2 regions of the Priestia sp. 53B2 genome follow, and region 1 is predicted to be linked to the other one. Evidence: riboswitches for the same ligand, from Rfam matches in the RefSeq annotation. Region 1 holds a riboswitch; the other holds the start of a gene.

The links. A riboswitch is a leader RNA that binds a small molecule or an ion and turns the genes downstream of it on or off. The one in region 1 is predicted to bind ZMP and ZTP.
Region 2: another riboswitch for ZMP and ZTP. It lies ahead of ACN6NE_RS20420 (phosphoribosylaminoimidazolecarboxamide formyltransferase); the one in region 1 lies ahead of ACN6NE_RS15060 (APC family permease).

Annotation. Positions count from the first base shown of each region.
Region 1 is NZ_JBLZXA010000020.1:167,273-174,610, reverse strand. It holds gene ACN6NE_RS15065 (DUF5105 domain-containing protein) at 1-391, opposite strand, end outside; gene ACN6NE_RS15060 (APC family permease) at 574-2,169, opposite strand; ZMP/ZTP riboswitch at 2,225-2,303, opposite strand; gene ACN6NE_RS15055 (cupin domain-containing protein) at 2,688-3,287, shown strand; gene ACN6NE_RS15050 (DUF3311 domain-containing protein) at 3,665-3,868, shown strand; gene ACN6NE_RS15045 (sodium:solute symporter family protein) at 3,868-5,367, shown strand; gene ACN6NE_RS15040 (alanine/glycine:cation symporter family protein) at 5,398-6,828, opposite strand; gene ACN6NE_RS15035 (glutaminase) at 6,932-7,338, opposite strand, start outside.
Region 2 is NZ_JBLZXA010000025.1:23,612-30,949, reverse strand. It holds gene ACN6NE_RS20430 (pyridoxal phosphate-dependent decarboxylase family protein) at 1-1,244, shown strand, start outside; gene ACN6NE_RS20425 (IS110 family transposase) at 1,415-2,308, shown strand; ZMP/ZTP riboswitch at 2,761-2,839, shown strand; gene ACN6NE_RS20420 (phosphoribosylaminoimidazolecarboxamide formyltransferase) at 2,888-4,054, shown strand; gene ACN6NE_RS20415 (dienelactone hydrolase family protein) at 4,159-4,767, opposite strand; gene ACN6NE_RS20410 (NAD(P)H-dependent oxidoreductase) at 5,020-5,547, shown strand; gene ACN6NE_RS20405 (winged helix-turn-helix transcriptional regulator) at 5,561-5,920, opposite strand; gene ACN6NE_RS20400 (AbrB/MazE/SpoVT family DNA-binding domain-containing protein) at 6,401-6,685, opposite strand.

The DNA.
Region 1 (7,338 bases):
TTTTATCTTTTTTGACTTCAAAGACAAACGTTAAATTTTTTTGCTTTCCAGCGCCAATCTTGTCAAATGCACTGCTTTCTAGTCCAAGCTCACGACTGTTCACTCCCGTTTTTGGAGACAGCTGTTCATCTCCTTCGTATAAATACACACCGTCATAATCCGATAAAGATATACTGTTTTTGGATACATTTTTCACTTTTAAATCAACTTTCAACAGCCCTTTTTCTTCACTTGTAGCTCCTTCATCACTATCTACTAAAATATAAGAAGCGCTGTCAATGTATGCCTCAATCGTCTTATTTTTAGCCGAAGTGGATCCTCCCGTTTCCTTAGAACTGTTACAAGCCGCTAATACTAGCATAAGTACAAAAGCCAAAGCCAAAACATTCATTTTTTTCACAGCTGCCTAATCCCCTTTATTTTGTTTTTTTAGAACTTTATCCCAAATAAAGGTTCCCTCTGTATAAATACTCAAACCTTAAAATCTATATTTTTTACAATATTTTGATAAAAACTAAGTCTAAATTCTCCACTCACCTAAATAAAAAAACACGAGCACAGGCTCGTATTTTTTTATTTAGATTTAAAATTTTCTTGATTGATTTGTTCAGCTTCTTTCATATATCGGTTAGATTTGCCACTTTTAATTCCCCAGTAATAAAAAGCTAATGATACGCAAGCAATCACTAGCATATCCCATCCGAAAGGCAAAATATTTTTGCCTCCGAATTTTTCGCTTCCTATGTAGGAAATAAAAATCATGCACGCTAAATAGATAAGCATCCAAGCCCCGGTTAAAAATTCTTTTTTAAAGCCCACCCATTTATTTTTCGCTTGGTAATAAAAATAAACAGGCAGGCCAATTGCCATAATAAAGATCACTTCACCTGTAAGTGGCCACCTTGCCCAATAAAGCGTCAAGGAAGCAAAAACGAAGCCGCATGGCGCAATAAATGATGCCCCTTTTAAATAAAATGGACGGTAAAAGTGTGAAGCCGTTTTTCTTAATGTTATAAGCGCTACAGGGCCCATAATATAAGAGATAAGCGTCGCTACTGAGATCACTTCTGCTAAGACACCCCATCCTCTAAATAAAAAGAGAAACAAAAAGCAAGCTGCTAAATTTAGCCACATAGCTGGGCGCGGGACATTGTAAAGTGGATGAAGCGTACCAAATATCTTTGGCAAATATCCATTTTGCTGCATCCCGTATAACATTCTAGAAGTAGTTGCCGTATATGTAGCACCTGTGCCGGAAGGAGAAACAAATGCATCTGCGTATAACACAATTGTTAGCCAGTTAATTCCAAGCGCAATCGCTAAATCAGCAAAAGGAGAATTAAAATTCAAATGATTCCATCCATCAGCAATTGATGACGGACTTACTGCTCCGATAAAGACAATTTGCAATATAATGTATACAATTCCTGCAATAAAAATTGAACTAATTACAGCTACCGGAATCGATTTATTAGGTGATTTCGCTTCTCCTGCCATATTTACAGGACTTTGAAACCCATTAAATGCAAACACAATACCTGATGTTGCCACTGCCGTTAAAACACTAGCCCATCCGTAAGGTGCTACCCCATGCTCACTTGAAAAGTTTCCACTATGAAAACCAGCAAAAAATAAAGCCCCTGCCGTTAAACCAGGAATAATTAATTTAACAATCGTAATAAATGAGTTTGCTTTAGCAAAGAGATTTACCGTCCAATAGTTCACAAAAAAGTAAACGAATAATAACAAAGACGCAACTGCCAACCCCTTGGACGTTAAAATGCCATTGTCTACTAATTCATGAGTCCAGCGAGCCCATTTCCACGGCCAAGTACTCATATATTGCACAGATGCAATAGCCTCCACTGTTATCGTTGAAGCGATTGAAATCCAGTTAGCCCAAGCAGCCAAAAAACCAATAAATGATCCGTGTGAATACTGAGGATATTTGACCATCCCCCCTGCTTGTGGAAACATCGCGCCCAGTTCAGCATATGATAGAGCAATGGTCAAAATAACCACCATTCCAATGACCCATGAAAAAATAGCCGCGGGTCCCGCAATTTGAGCTGCTTTCCATGCTCCAAACAGCCATCCTGAACCGATAATCGAACCTATGCCTGTCATGGTTAAAGCAAATGTTCCCATCTTCCTTTGCATATTGCTCATCCAAATCTACTCCTCTTCCCTAGGAAAATAAAAAAACACTTGCGAAATTTTCTCAAGTGTTTGCCCAGGCGCGCGGCTTATACGCTATATGCTCCCCCATGGTCATCCATGTTGCGCCAGTCACATATAGGAATATATTTTTTATCAGTATATAACATTCATTACTATTACTCAATACACAAAATGTTTACATTACTTTTCTAAAAATAATAAATTATTCGTAAAATTCCAAATTAATCTTCTAAAAATCTCTTTTTAATTATAAAAAGAACTAAAATCCTAACTTTTTCTATTATTTGATTCTTTTACTCCACGAGCAGATTACCTTCTAAAAATTATACCAATATACATTATTCGTTTACAAAATAAGAATTAACAGCTATATATCCATAGAATTCTTGCACTAGACCCTTTACTTATATACAATATGAAGAAAAGATACTAAAGTGAACTGCCCACCACTTAGCTACGCTTGAAGTGGGAGACTTCTTTTAGGAAAACGTTAAAACCTACATATCATGCACTTCGCAACAAATGAAGTACTTCGAGCAAACTTCTCTGTTTACGCAAGCAAAAAACAGGGAAAATTACGAAAAAAGATTGTTAGAGGGATGCTTATGAATTATGCAAATGTAAAAGTTCTTTATTTTGATGACGACGGAACCATTCCAAATCACCCTCGTCTTCCAGTTTTGTTGTATGAACACGTATTTATTAGTAAGAAAGAGAAAGTGGAGAGCATTTTTAATTCTCACGACTGGAAAAATAGCTGGGTAGGCGGCATATATGATTTTCACCATTACCACAGCAATTCTCATGAAGCACTAGGTGTAATTAACGGATCTGCACGTTTAAAACTAGGTGGACATATGGGGGAAAATATAGTGGTGCATGCTGGCGATGTGCTCGTACTTCCTGCAGGCACAGGGCATATGCGTCTGCAGTCAACTGCTGATTTTAAAGTGGTTGGAGCTTATCCAGAGGGTATGGATTACAATTTACGAACAGGAAAACAAACTGATCGCCCTCACGTATTTGATGAAATTGCACAAGTACCTATTCCTACAACAGATCCTGTTTATGGCGACAAAGGACCATTGACAGAGTGGTGGAACTAGACAAGCACTTATTGTCTAGTTTTTTTATTTGCTCTGTTTTATTCTTTCCATGAATCTCTATTTGAACATACAAATTCTTTTCTTATGATGCAATAGCAATATACTTTATCTCAGCGAAATAACAAAAACTTCCCGGTCAAAACTAAATTTCTTCTTTTCCGTTGTCCTTTTTGCTTCAAGAGCAACTTCGCTTAGATTATCCCCCTTTTTTCTTTCATAATCATTTCAAATATACTCTCATCATAAGCTCTTTTTTGTTTTTCTAAAAAAATTTCCATAGATTATAACGAAATTTTCAAAAAACTTATTGCTTTACCATGTCAGACTTGCTATCATAGTGAACATTGTTAGATAAATTTTTAGTAGGAGGAGTAAAATTGAACAGAAAATTCATAATTTTTATTTTATTCATCATTCCATTTATTGCTCAATTCGCTTTTTTACCTTTTGTAAATAACATTCATCCAATTATTTTTGGATTACCTCTTTTGCATTTATGGTTATTTTTATGGGTCTTCTTAACGCCTGTGTGTACATTTATTATTTATCGTTTACAAAAATCTTGGGGGGACATTGAATAATGCAAGGAAATTTAACCGCACTTTTAATCACATCAGCAATTGTTCTTGTCGTTATCGCAATTGGCTTTATAGCGGGACGTGACAAATCATCTAGAAGCTCAGTTGAAGAGTGGGCTGTAGGTGGAAGACGTTTTGGAAGCCTGCTCGTCTGGCTTTTAGTAGGAGCAGATTTATATACCGCTTATACATTCCTAGGTCTTACGAGTACAGCTTATCAGGGAGGAAGCATCGCATTTTTTGCCATTCCTTACTCTGTTTTAGCCTTTTTAATTTCATACTTCTTTCTTCCAAAGCTTTGGACTGTTGCTAAAAAGCACAAACTTACTACGCTTGCTGATTATGCCAGAGAACGTTTTAGCAGTAAATTTCTCTCCTCTTTAATTGCCATAGTAGGTGTATTGATGCTCATTCCATATATTGATCTTCAGCTTAGCGGTATTCAAGATACTCTTCGCGTTGCAGGAACTGGCTACATTAACGTAAAAGCTGTCGTTATTCTTTCATTCTTTCTTGTGGCTCTTTATACCTTTTTCAGCGGAATTAAAGGTCCCACATATACGGCAATTATTAAAGATATTTTAGTATGGGCGATTATGTTATTTATGGTTGTTTCTCTGCCAATTATGCATTTTGGAAGCTGGGGTAACATGATCGACAATGTTGCAAAGGATGCACCTCAGCTATTAACGATCCCAACACAAGGACCTAAAGGCATTCCATGGTTTATTACAGCATCACTCGTATCTGCTTTAGCTTTATTCATGTGGGCCCACGCTGCTACAGGTGTTTTCACTGCTAAAAGTGCAGATTCGCTTCGTAAAAATGCTATTTTCTTACCGCTTTATAATATCGTTTTAATTCTAGTCATCTTCTTAGGATTTATTGCTTATCAAGTATTACCTCAAGATACGACGGATCCTAGATTAGCATTATTAACCTTAATTCAATATTCATATGGCGGCATTGGCCAAGGGTTAGCTTATGCAACGATTGCTCTTGCTTCATTAATTCCATGTTCTATCATGGCTATTGGAGCGTCTAACTTATTTGCAAATAATATATTTAGAGATTTAATTAATCCAAATGTACAGGGTAAAACATTAACAATGGTTACTCGTTCTATGGTTTTCGTTGTTATTGGACTGGCACTTTTATTCGGTTTATTATTCCCTCAAGCACTTGTTTCCCTACAGTTACTAGGGGTATCCGGTATGGTACAAATCTTCCCGGCTATCGTTATCAGCCTGTTTTGGAGAAATCAATCGAAAGAAAGTACGATTGCTGGATTAGTAGTAGGGCTGGTTGTAACGTTTACCGTTCATGCCACAGGATATTCATTTGGTCTTTATGAAGGGTTTTGGGGATTATTATCTAACTTACTCGTAGTTGTTATTTTAAATCCAATCTTTGCGGCAAAAACGAAAGCAGCAACTAACGGTGTGAAAGAAACATTATTTTCTAAAGACACTGCGCAATCTGAATTAAAGAAAAACGCATAAAAAAAGTTCAGCCAATTGGCTGAACTTTTTTTAAATAATATTCTCTTTTTCAGAAGAGGATGGAGTAGATTCTCTTTCCCAACATTCAATATTTTGATTGCTTTCTAACGCATCTCTATAAAAGACTGGATTTTTCCCTTCCTTTTTCTGCTGAGTATAGTCATGCAAGGCAGAAAATGCCACTTTCGATAATAGAAAAATAGCAATCAAGTTCACGACTACCATCATCCCCATAAATAAGTCTGCCAAATTCCATACAAGCTGAAGCTGAGCGACCGATCCAAAAATAACCATCGCTAAAACACCTACACGATAAGACCAAAGCCACACCTTATTTGAATTTAAAAATTCAATATTCGTTTCTCCATAATAATAATTCCCAATTAACGTACTAAAAGCAAATAGAAATACCATGATAGCTAAAAAACCTGATGCCCAAGAGCCGATATGGGTACTAAGAGAAGCCTGCGTTAATTCAATACCGCTTAGTCCCTGCTTATAGGCGGGGGATAAGAGAACGATAAATGCTGTGCTTGTACAAATCACGAGTGTATCCGTCAAGACACCAAATGCTTGGATAAGACCTTGTTTAACTGGATGACTCGTCACTGCAGTTGCCGCGGCGTTGGGAGCACTTCCCATTCCTGCTTCATTGGAAAACAGTCCGCGCTTTACTCCGTTGATTAACGTTGCACCAATTGATCCCCCAAGCGCCTGTTCAAACCCAAATGCATTTTTCACAATTAGAGATAGAACCGCAGGCATTTGATCAATATTTTTAAAGATAATGAACAGAGCCATTCCAATGTATAAAACGGCTAATACGACCACGATGTATTCCGATATCTTGGCGATGCGTTTGATTCCGCCAAAAATAATTATCGCAAATATAACTGTCATAATGATCCCAATCAACAAGCGGCTCGTTCCAAAAGAGTTCTCAAATGCTAGGGTAATCGTATTAGACTGCACAGCGTTAAACACCAGGCCAAATGATAGTGTAATGAGTACAGCAAATAGCCCGCCCATCCACCTTTTATTTAACCCTTTTTCCATATAATAAGCGGGTCCTCCTCGAAACCCGTTTGATCCTTTTACTTTATAAATTTGAGCGAGTGTACTTTCTACAAAACTTGATACTGAACCGATAATGGCAATAATCCACATCCAAAATACAGCACCCGGGCCACCAAGTGCAATAGCAATCGCTATCCCTGTAATATTTCCCGTTCCTACTCGAGCTGCCATGCTTATGCAAAAAGCTTGAAACGGGGAGACTCCTCCACCTTTAGCCGCTCGTCCTTCTTTCAAAACAAGTACCATTTCTTTCAACATGCGAAACTGCAAAAAACGAGAGCGAATCGTAAAATAAATACCAATTGATACAAGTAAAATAATTAATAAATTCGACCAAAAAAAATCATTGATGACGCTAATCACACTTTCGACTGCTTGTTGCATGCCTATCACCTCATTAAAAAATTTGGTAGAACAAATGCAAAACATGAAAGTTTTTTCTCTTGGTGTTTATATTATTGAAGCGAATGAAGAGTACGTAAATAGACTAAAAAATACTCAAATCCCATTCTTTTGCGATTTTTTTTAGCAGCGTAACGCCTTTTACGCTATTCCCGTACTCATCAATAGCTGGACTGTATATTCCGATACCGCATCCCTCTGGAAATGGAGACTGCTTTTTCGTATTAGGTGGCACCAATGACATGATTCCTCCCGATACACCGCTTTTAGCTGGCATACCAACAAATGCCGCAAACTTTCCTGAAGCATTATACATACCGCATGTAAGCATGAGCGCTTTTGTTAATTTAGCTACTTCTTTTGGAATTACTTGTTTGTGAAACACTGGATGATATCCGTCTAATGACAGAATTAATCCAATCAGTGCAATATCTTCAGTCGTTACTTCAATTGAGCACTGCTTTAAGTAAACCTCTAGAACCTCTTCTACTT
Region 2 (7,338 bases), on a different contig from region 1:
TAGAGACCATCGTAAAGCACTCTATGAATCCTTTAACTCCAAGGTATATGGGACATATGGACTCCATTCCTACGTTAATTTCTTGTTTGAGTGAGTTTGTAACAACTACCCTTAATAACAATATGCTGAGTCTAGAGATGTCTCCTGTCTTTTCTAAAATGGAGGTTCAAGTACTTCAACAGCTTACTCAGATGTTTGGTTTAGGAAAAAATGCTGGCGGAGTTATAACAAGTGGTGGTAGCCTTGCTAATCTTCAGGCCCTAGCAGTTGCACGGAATTCTATCCTTCAAGTAAAAGAGAACGGACTAACTTCTTTAACAAAGCAACCTGTCATTTTGGTTTCAGAAGCAAGCCATACTTCTTTACATAAGGCTGCAATGCTACTAGGGTTAGGCACATCTAGTGTCATTCCTGTAAAAAGTAATCCTAATTCTCAAATGGATACGACAGATTTAGAAACAAAGATTACTACTCTTATTCAAGAAGGAAAGCAACCTTTTGCAGTTGTAGCTACGGCAGGAACGACTGTTACAGGTAGTATTGATCCTCTACTGCCTATATCAGAAATAACAGCGAAATACGGAATGTGGTTTCATGTAGATGCAGCCTATGGTGGAGCACTTGTCTTTTCAAAAAAACATAAGACACTTCTCTCTGGGATTGAACAAGCAGATTCGATTACATTCAATCCACAAAAATGGATGTATGTCGCCAAAACATGTGCAATGGTTTTATTTAAAAACCATCATTTGTTAGAAACAGATTTTCGCATTTCAGCACCTTACATGAATGAAACAGACTTTACTAATTTGGGAGAAATAAGCGTTCAAGGTACTCGACATGCCGATATCCTCAAGTTATATCTATCTCTTCAGCATATTGGTCTAAAGGGATATGAAGATTTAATAAATCGAGGTTTCACACTCGTTGAAGAATTTACAAGAGAAGTAAAGAAACGATCTTATTTGGAGCTATCAGGTGAATCAGATACTAATATATGTTGTTTTAGACTACGTTTGAACGAGTATGACCAAAAACATCAAGATCAATTAAATCTTAAGTTGCAACAATATTTATTAAAAGATCAACATGTGTTTTTATCCTTACCTACGTATAGAGGAAAGCGTTGGTTGAGGGCAGTTTTATTAAATCCTTTTATCTCGCCTTCAACTATCCAACAAATCTTTAAACAGATTGATGACTTTTATAGTGAGCATTGTATGGAACATCCACTCTTGAAGTGAAAATGTTTTTTATAATCACTAAAGAATGAATTAATTATGTTTGGTGCCTACCTTATGTAAACTAGCATTCCTGTTTGAAATTACTTGGTGTCTTGAAATAAAAAAGTCCCCTTGATATGATGCAGAAGGTCATGGCCATGACTTCAATTCATCATTCAAGGAGGACTCTTATGAATTGTACTCAAAACGAAAAGTTGAATCAAGTTACACCCCATACACTGATTGTCGGGGTAGATATTGCTAAATTCAAGCATGTGGCTCGAGCACAAGATGATCGTGGAAAGATCCTTGGGAAAGCTCTAACCTTCACGAATACAAAAGAAGGATTTGATGCGTTCTTTGCCTGGTTGGAAGAGATGCAACACAAACATGAGAAAGCCGATGTTCTAGTTGGTATGGAACCTACCGGTCATTACTGGTTAAATCTCGCCTATTCACTAAAGGAGAGACTTGTCTCCTTCGGAGTCGCTAATCCTCTGCACGTTAAGCGAAGTAAAGAACTCGACGATAACTCTCCAACGAAAAACGATATCAAGGATGCTAGAGTTATCGCTCAGCTAATAAAAGATGGTCGATTTTCTTATCCTCGCTTACCAATGAATCAGGATGCAGAAGTAAAGGCAGGAATTACAATCAGAAACCAAATTGTAGGTGATTTACAAGCTCTACAAGGACGGATTCACAATTGGTTAGATAAGTATTTTCCAGAGTTTTTAACCGTTTTTAAAGACTGGAGTGGAAAGATGGCGTTGGCCACGCTAGAACATATTCCTCTTCCAGTTCAACTTAATCAAACAACACCCGAAAGGGTGGCAGAAATATGGTCCACTTACGGAGGCGTACAACGCCCAAGTCATAAACGAATACAGCGACTTCAAGAGGCTGCTGGACGTTCAGTAGGGTTGACGGTTGGACTACAGATGGCACAACGAGAAATAGCCATAAATATCAAACGATATAAGATGCTTAAAGAAGAACTACATGCATTAGAAAAGCAATTGGAAGACCTTGTACTGACCCTGCCGGGTATTGCTGAAATGCTGACTGTACCTTTGGAAGCTTAACCTTTGTCCATTAAAAATGAAGCACGGAGTATTTGGGATAAAACAGACTTTCAGGCATTTGACCTTGCAAACTAGCATTACCCAACTCTATCTCATAGATAGATTGAACGAAGGAATGTAGGCGCTAAGACGCTAAGAGACATGGGAGATTTCATCGCTATGAGACATATAGAGATCCATTGTGCGACCATATGTATGTCTCCATCTTTTTTTAAAATAATGAAAAAAGAATAGCGAAGCTATTCCCCTTAGTACCAGTTTCTTATAAAAATGAGAATATAAGGTGTGAAATAGACATAAAAAATTTTTTTATATTTTATATTCCCCCTATAAACCCTTGATATTACTCAGTTTATAGAGGGAGCTCCGTATATGATATACAATAAAAAAAGAAAAATTTGGCTAAATCTATTGTTAAAATTAATATTATTATGTAAAATTTTCTTATAAAACAGACTATGTGTTACTGGCGTAAACATGGAGGACCATGAGGAAGCACATAGATAACGGCCGTACGCCTGGGCAAAGTATTTGAACATGAGTTCAAATACTTTTTTTATTTAGAAGGGAGATTTTTAAGTGAAAGAAATTTGTTTACGATACGGGATGAATCCAAATCAAAGTAAAGCTAAAGTTCAGAATGCTGAAAACATGCCTATTAAAATCTTAAATGGAGAAGCGAGTTATATTAACTTTCTAGATGCATTAAACGCTTTTCAACTGGTCCGGGAGCTTCGACAGGCTACTAGTCAACCTGCAGCTGCATCTTTTAAACATGTAAGTCCAGCAGGTGCAGCTGTGTACTCTCCACTAAATAAGACACTTACTGAATCCTATTTTGTTGAAGGCTTAGACCTGTCTCCTTTAGCTATTGCTTATGCAAGAGCGCGTGGGACAGATAGGATGTCTTCATTTGGAGATTGTGCTGCTTTTAGTGATGAAGTTGATATAACTGTAGCTAATCTCCTCAAAACAGAGGTTTCTGATATAATTGTTGCACCAAGCTACACTCAAGAAGCATTAGAGATTTTGAAACAGAAAAAGAAGGGAAAATATCTAATTTTAGAGATTGATCCCAACTATGTGCCTGACTCAATTGAAAAAAGAACGGTATTTGGAATTACTCTAGAACAGCAAAGAAATGATGTACAGATTGGGAAAGAAGTTTTTAATCATATTGTTACGACTCAATATAGTATTCCTGACAATGCAAAGAGAGATCTTCTTGTTGCTCTTATTACATTGAAATATACACAATCAAACTCTATTTGTTTCGCTTTAGATGGTCAAACAATTGGAATTGGTGCTGGACAACAGTCCCGTATTCATTGTACAAGGTTAGCAGCTGAAAAAGCTGATAAATGGTGGTTAAGACAACATCCAAGGGCCCTTAATATGAAGTTCAGAGAAGGCATTTCTCGTGTAGAAGTCAATAATGCGATTGATGGATGGTTGAATGATGATATTACTGAGGTAGAAAATGAACAATGGAAACAATGTTTTCAGGAGGTTCCTGCTAGGCTAAGTAAGAGTGAAAAACAGGAATGGTTAAAAAGATTAAAAGACGTTTCCTATGCATCCGATGCTTTTTTACCGTTCCGTGATAATATTGATCGTGCGGCTCAAAGTGGCGTTAAATATGTGGTTCAAACAGGGAATTCTTTACGAGACGATCAAGTTACACACGCAGCAAATGAATATGGAATGGTCATGGCACATTCAGGCATACGTGTATTTCATCATTGAGCTATGAATAAATATAATTAATCAAAAAGAGCCACCCCCTTAGGTCTTGGCTCTTTTTTATACTGTTTCCGATAAGCAACATCTTGTCGCACCATAATATAATTTTATAGGAAGCTTTCACTTAATTGCTTCTGTACAAATTCATTTATATGTTGCAAAGCCAGATGAGCTGACAGTTTCTTGTAATTATCTGAAAATGGATCCATAAATCCATGAGATCCTTCAAAACTTTTCACTTGCAAAAACGAATATCTTTTTTTCCTTAACACGTCTACTAGTTTATGAATATCGAATGCTTTTTCTTTATTTGCAAATATAAGTAATGTAGGACATGTAGGCTCAACATCTACATAATCTCGGATACGAGATCCATAGCAACCTATTACAAAGTCACATATCTTATTTTCACTACATAACCATGCTATTGTTGCCCCAACACTAAATCCAATGACTCCGACTCTCCTATATTGTTGCTTTAGTTCGGCTATGACTTGATTAATTTGTTGCACTCCCTTTTCAAATCCAACATTTTGAGTGAAATTTTCATAAGCAAATTCTTCTTCACTATACGAATAAGGAATTTCTTTATGTAATAGATTAGGGCATATTATATCTATTCCTAATTTTGATAATATCTCCTTCATATATTTCATATGTTCGTTAACTCCGTATATTTCATGAACTAGTACAATAGCCATATTATGATTCTTCATCATAATCCTCCTATCAAGACGCTTTATATTTAGTTTATATACAATTCAGTTTTATTTCTACTTCCCATACAGTGTATTATTGGGGCTATGACATAACAACCCTAGAGTAATAACTCCAGGGTTGTTATTGTAATGATTACTTAGTAGGAAACACTTACCTAAAGGTAAGTACCTGTACTGAAAGTGCGTACTTACATATCTGTAGTGGGAGTTTTATAATCAAAATGTAATTAATATTAAGGAGGAATAATTTTGAAAACTCTTGTTATCGTAACACATCCAAGCTTAGAAACATCAGTTATTAATAAGAACTGGGTAGAAGAACTCAAAAAATATTCAGAAAAATATACAATTCACGAATTATATAAAGTTTACCCTAATGGCAACATAGACGTGGAAAAAGAACAAACCTTGATTGAAACTCATGGAAATCTAGTTTTTCAGTTTCCTGTATATTGGTTTAATTGTCCACCTCTTTTAAAAAAATGGATGGATGATGTTTTAACTTATGGATGGGCCTATGGTTCAACAGGAGAGAAATTAAAGAATCGTAAAGTTGCTTTTGCTGTGTCTGCAGGGATTAAAAAAGAAGACTATAGTGATAATGGAAGATATCAATATACACTTGAAGAAGTATTGGTTCCGTTTAAAACCACAGCTCTGTATTGCAACGCAGATTATCGTTCGTTCTTTGCTTTTTATGGAGCAGAATATGAACCTTCTGCAAGTGAAGTGAAAAAAAGTGCCCAAGATTATTTCAATTTTATTGAAAACCTATAAGAAGTAGTTTTATCTATTGTTGTACAGCCTCCAAAGCTGACAAATTGTTTTTCTCCCCCCACTCACACATCATATCTAACAAGGGAATAAGGGAAAGACCACGTTCAGATAATGAATACTCAACTTTTGGAGGTATTTGTGGAAATTCCTTACGTATAATAAGACCATCTCTCTCAAGATCTTTTAACATAACGCTTAACGTTTTATAGGAAATGGTACCGATACATCGTTTCAACTCATTATGTCGCATAACCTTATTTTCAGCTAGCCAATACATAATGATCATTTTATATTTACCACCTATTAAAGACAACGTATATCCAAAACCAGTGTTTTTTAGTTCTACACCAGTTGGAACACAGGTTTCACTCATAGGTTCCACTCTCCTTCTGATAAGTCAGTATGTAATATAAAGATGTATACTTTATAATTATATTTTAACAGAAATGATGCCTTTATTCAGCTTGTATATTAGTTATCGTAATCATCTTAATCAGGGTTCTGGGAATAAAAAACAGCCTTCTAACGGCTGTTTTTTATTCCTATGAAAGTTTTTAATTGGTTTAAAAAATAATTTTTCTTGCTTCTTTTAACGTAATAAATCTGTTACCTAGCATATTATTATGGTGTTCTACTCCGGGGTAGCTTTTTTTATTGAATACGGATAAGCGACATTATGGTACCTTAAAAATAAACCTTGAAATTGTATAGAGTGATATGTAAGTCTACATCTGAAGCCTTAACGTATCAATGTGTGAAGATAATACAGCAGCAAGTGGCATTGCAACGTAAGAGCCGAGTCAATATATTTTGAAAGGAATGTAGCTCCTAGAAGATAAAAATGAAAGAATGGTCACTCAATCTGTTTTTTTATATCAACTAATTGTTGTAATAAAATCTTTTCTCCTTCTGAGCTTAGCACGATATTACCTATATACACTTTATTTTTATCACTTACCTTACCAGTGATAGCACAGGGTTTACTTTCATCACATTTTTGGATAATTATTGCTTCATTTTCTATAGACATCTCCATATAACTCTCACTGCCTTTTATCCCTAAGGTACGTCGTAGTTCACTAGGGAATGTGACACGTCCAAATTTGCCTAACCCCTTAATTAGCCCTATTTTTTTCATTTTCTCACTCCTAATTTAAATTCTCTTTTAATTTAATAATGGTTATTAATTAATTGTATTTTGATGACAAATTATCTCCATAAGAGAATTTTTTCCTGGGGTAATTTTCATCACAAAACTGTATTTTATTACCTCATTATCTTTTTCTTGTTTATTTTCTTTTAATAAAAGTGATATATGAATTTAAACTAACACCAAAGATTTATTAAGCCTCATTTTATAATACAAACTACAGAATTAAACAAAAATCTACATAAAATCGCCCAATAATATCCATTAATTTATTTATATGTAAAAAATTATTTAAATCCATATATGATAAAATTAAATGTTTCTATATCTAATAATGGAGAATACGCACTTCTTTCTTATCAAATTATCCATAAAAATAATTTAGAAAATTTATAATTTTGTGTAGTTTTCTGTATGATTATATAGTTCCTATTATAAATTAAAGATACGACTTCGCTGGAGAAAAAATGAAAGCGCTTAATAAAAGTCTATCTTTTCTTAATTACACTTCAATGGAGTGAAGATATTTATAAACTAACTACAGAAAAAAAGTTGCTCTCATTGTATCCGTATTAATGACTTAGAGGAGTATCGCTATCTCTTCTGTAAGGTTAGTTAAATTAGATATATCTACAAAAGAA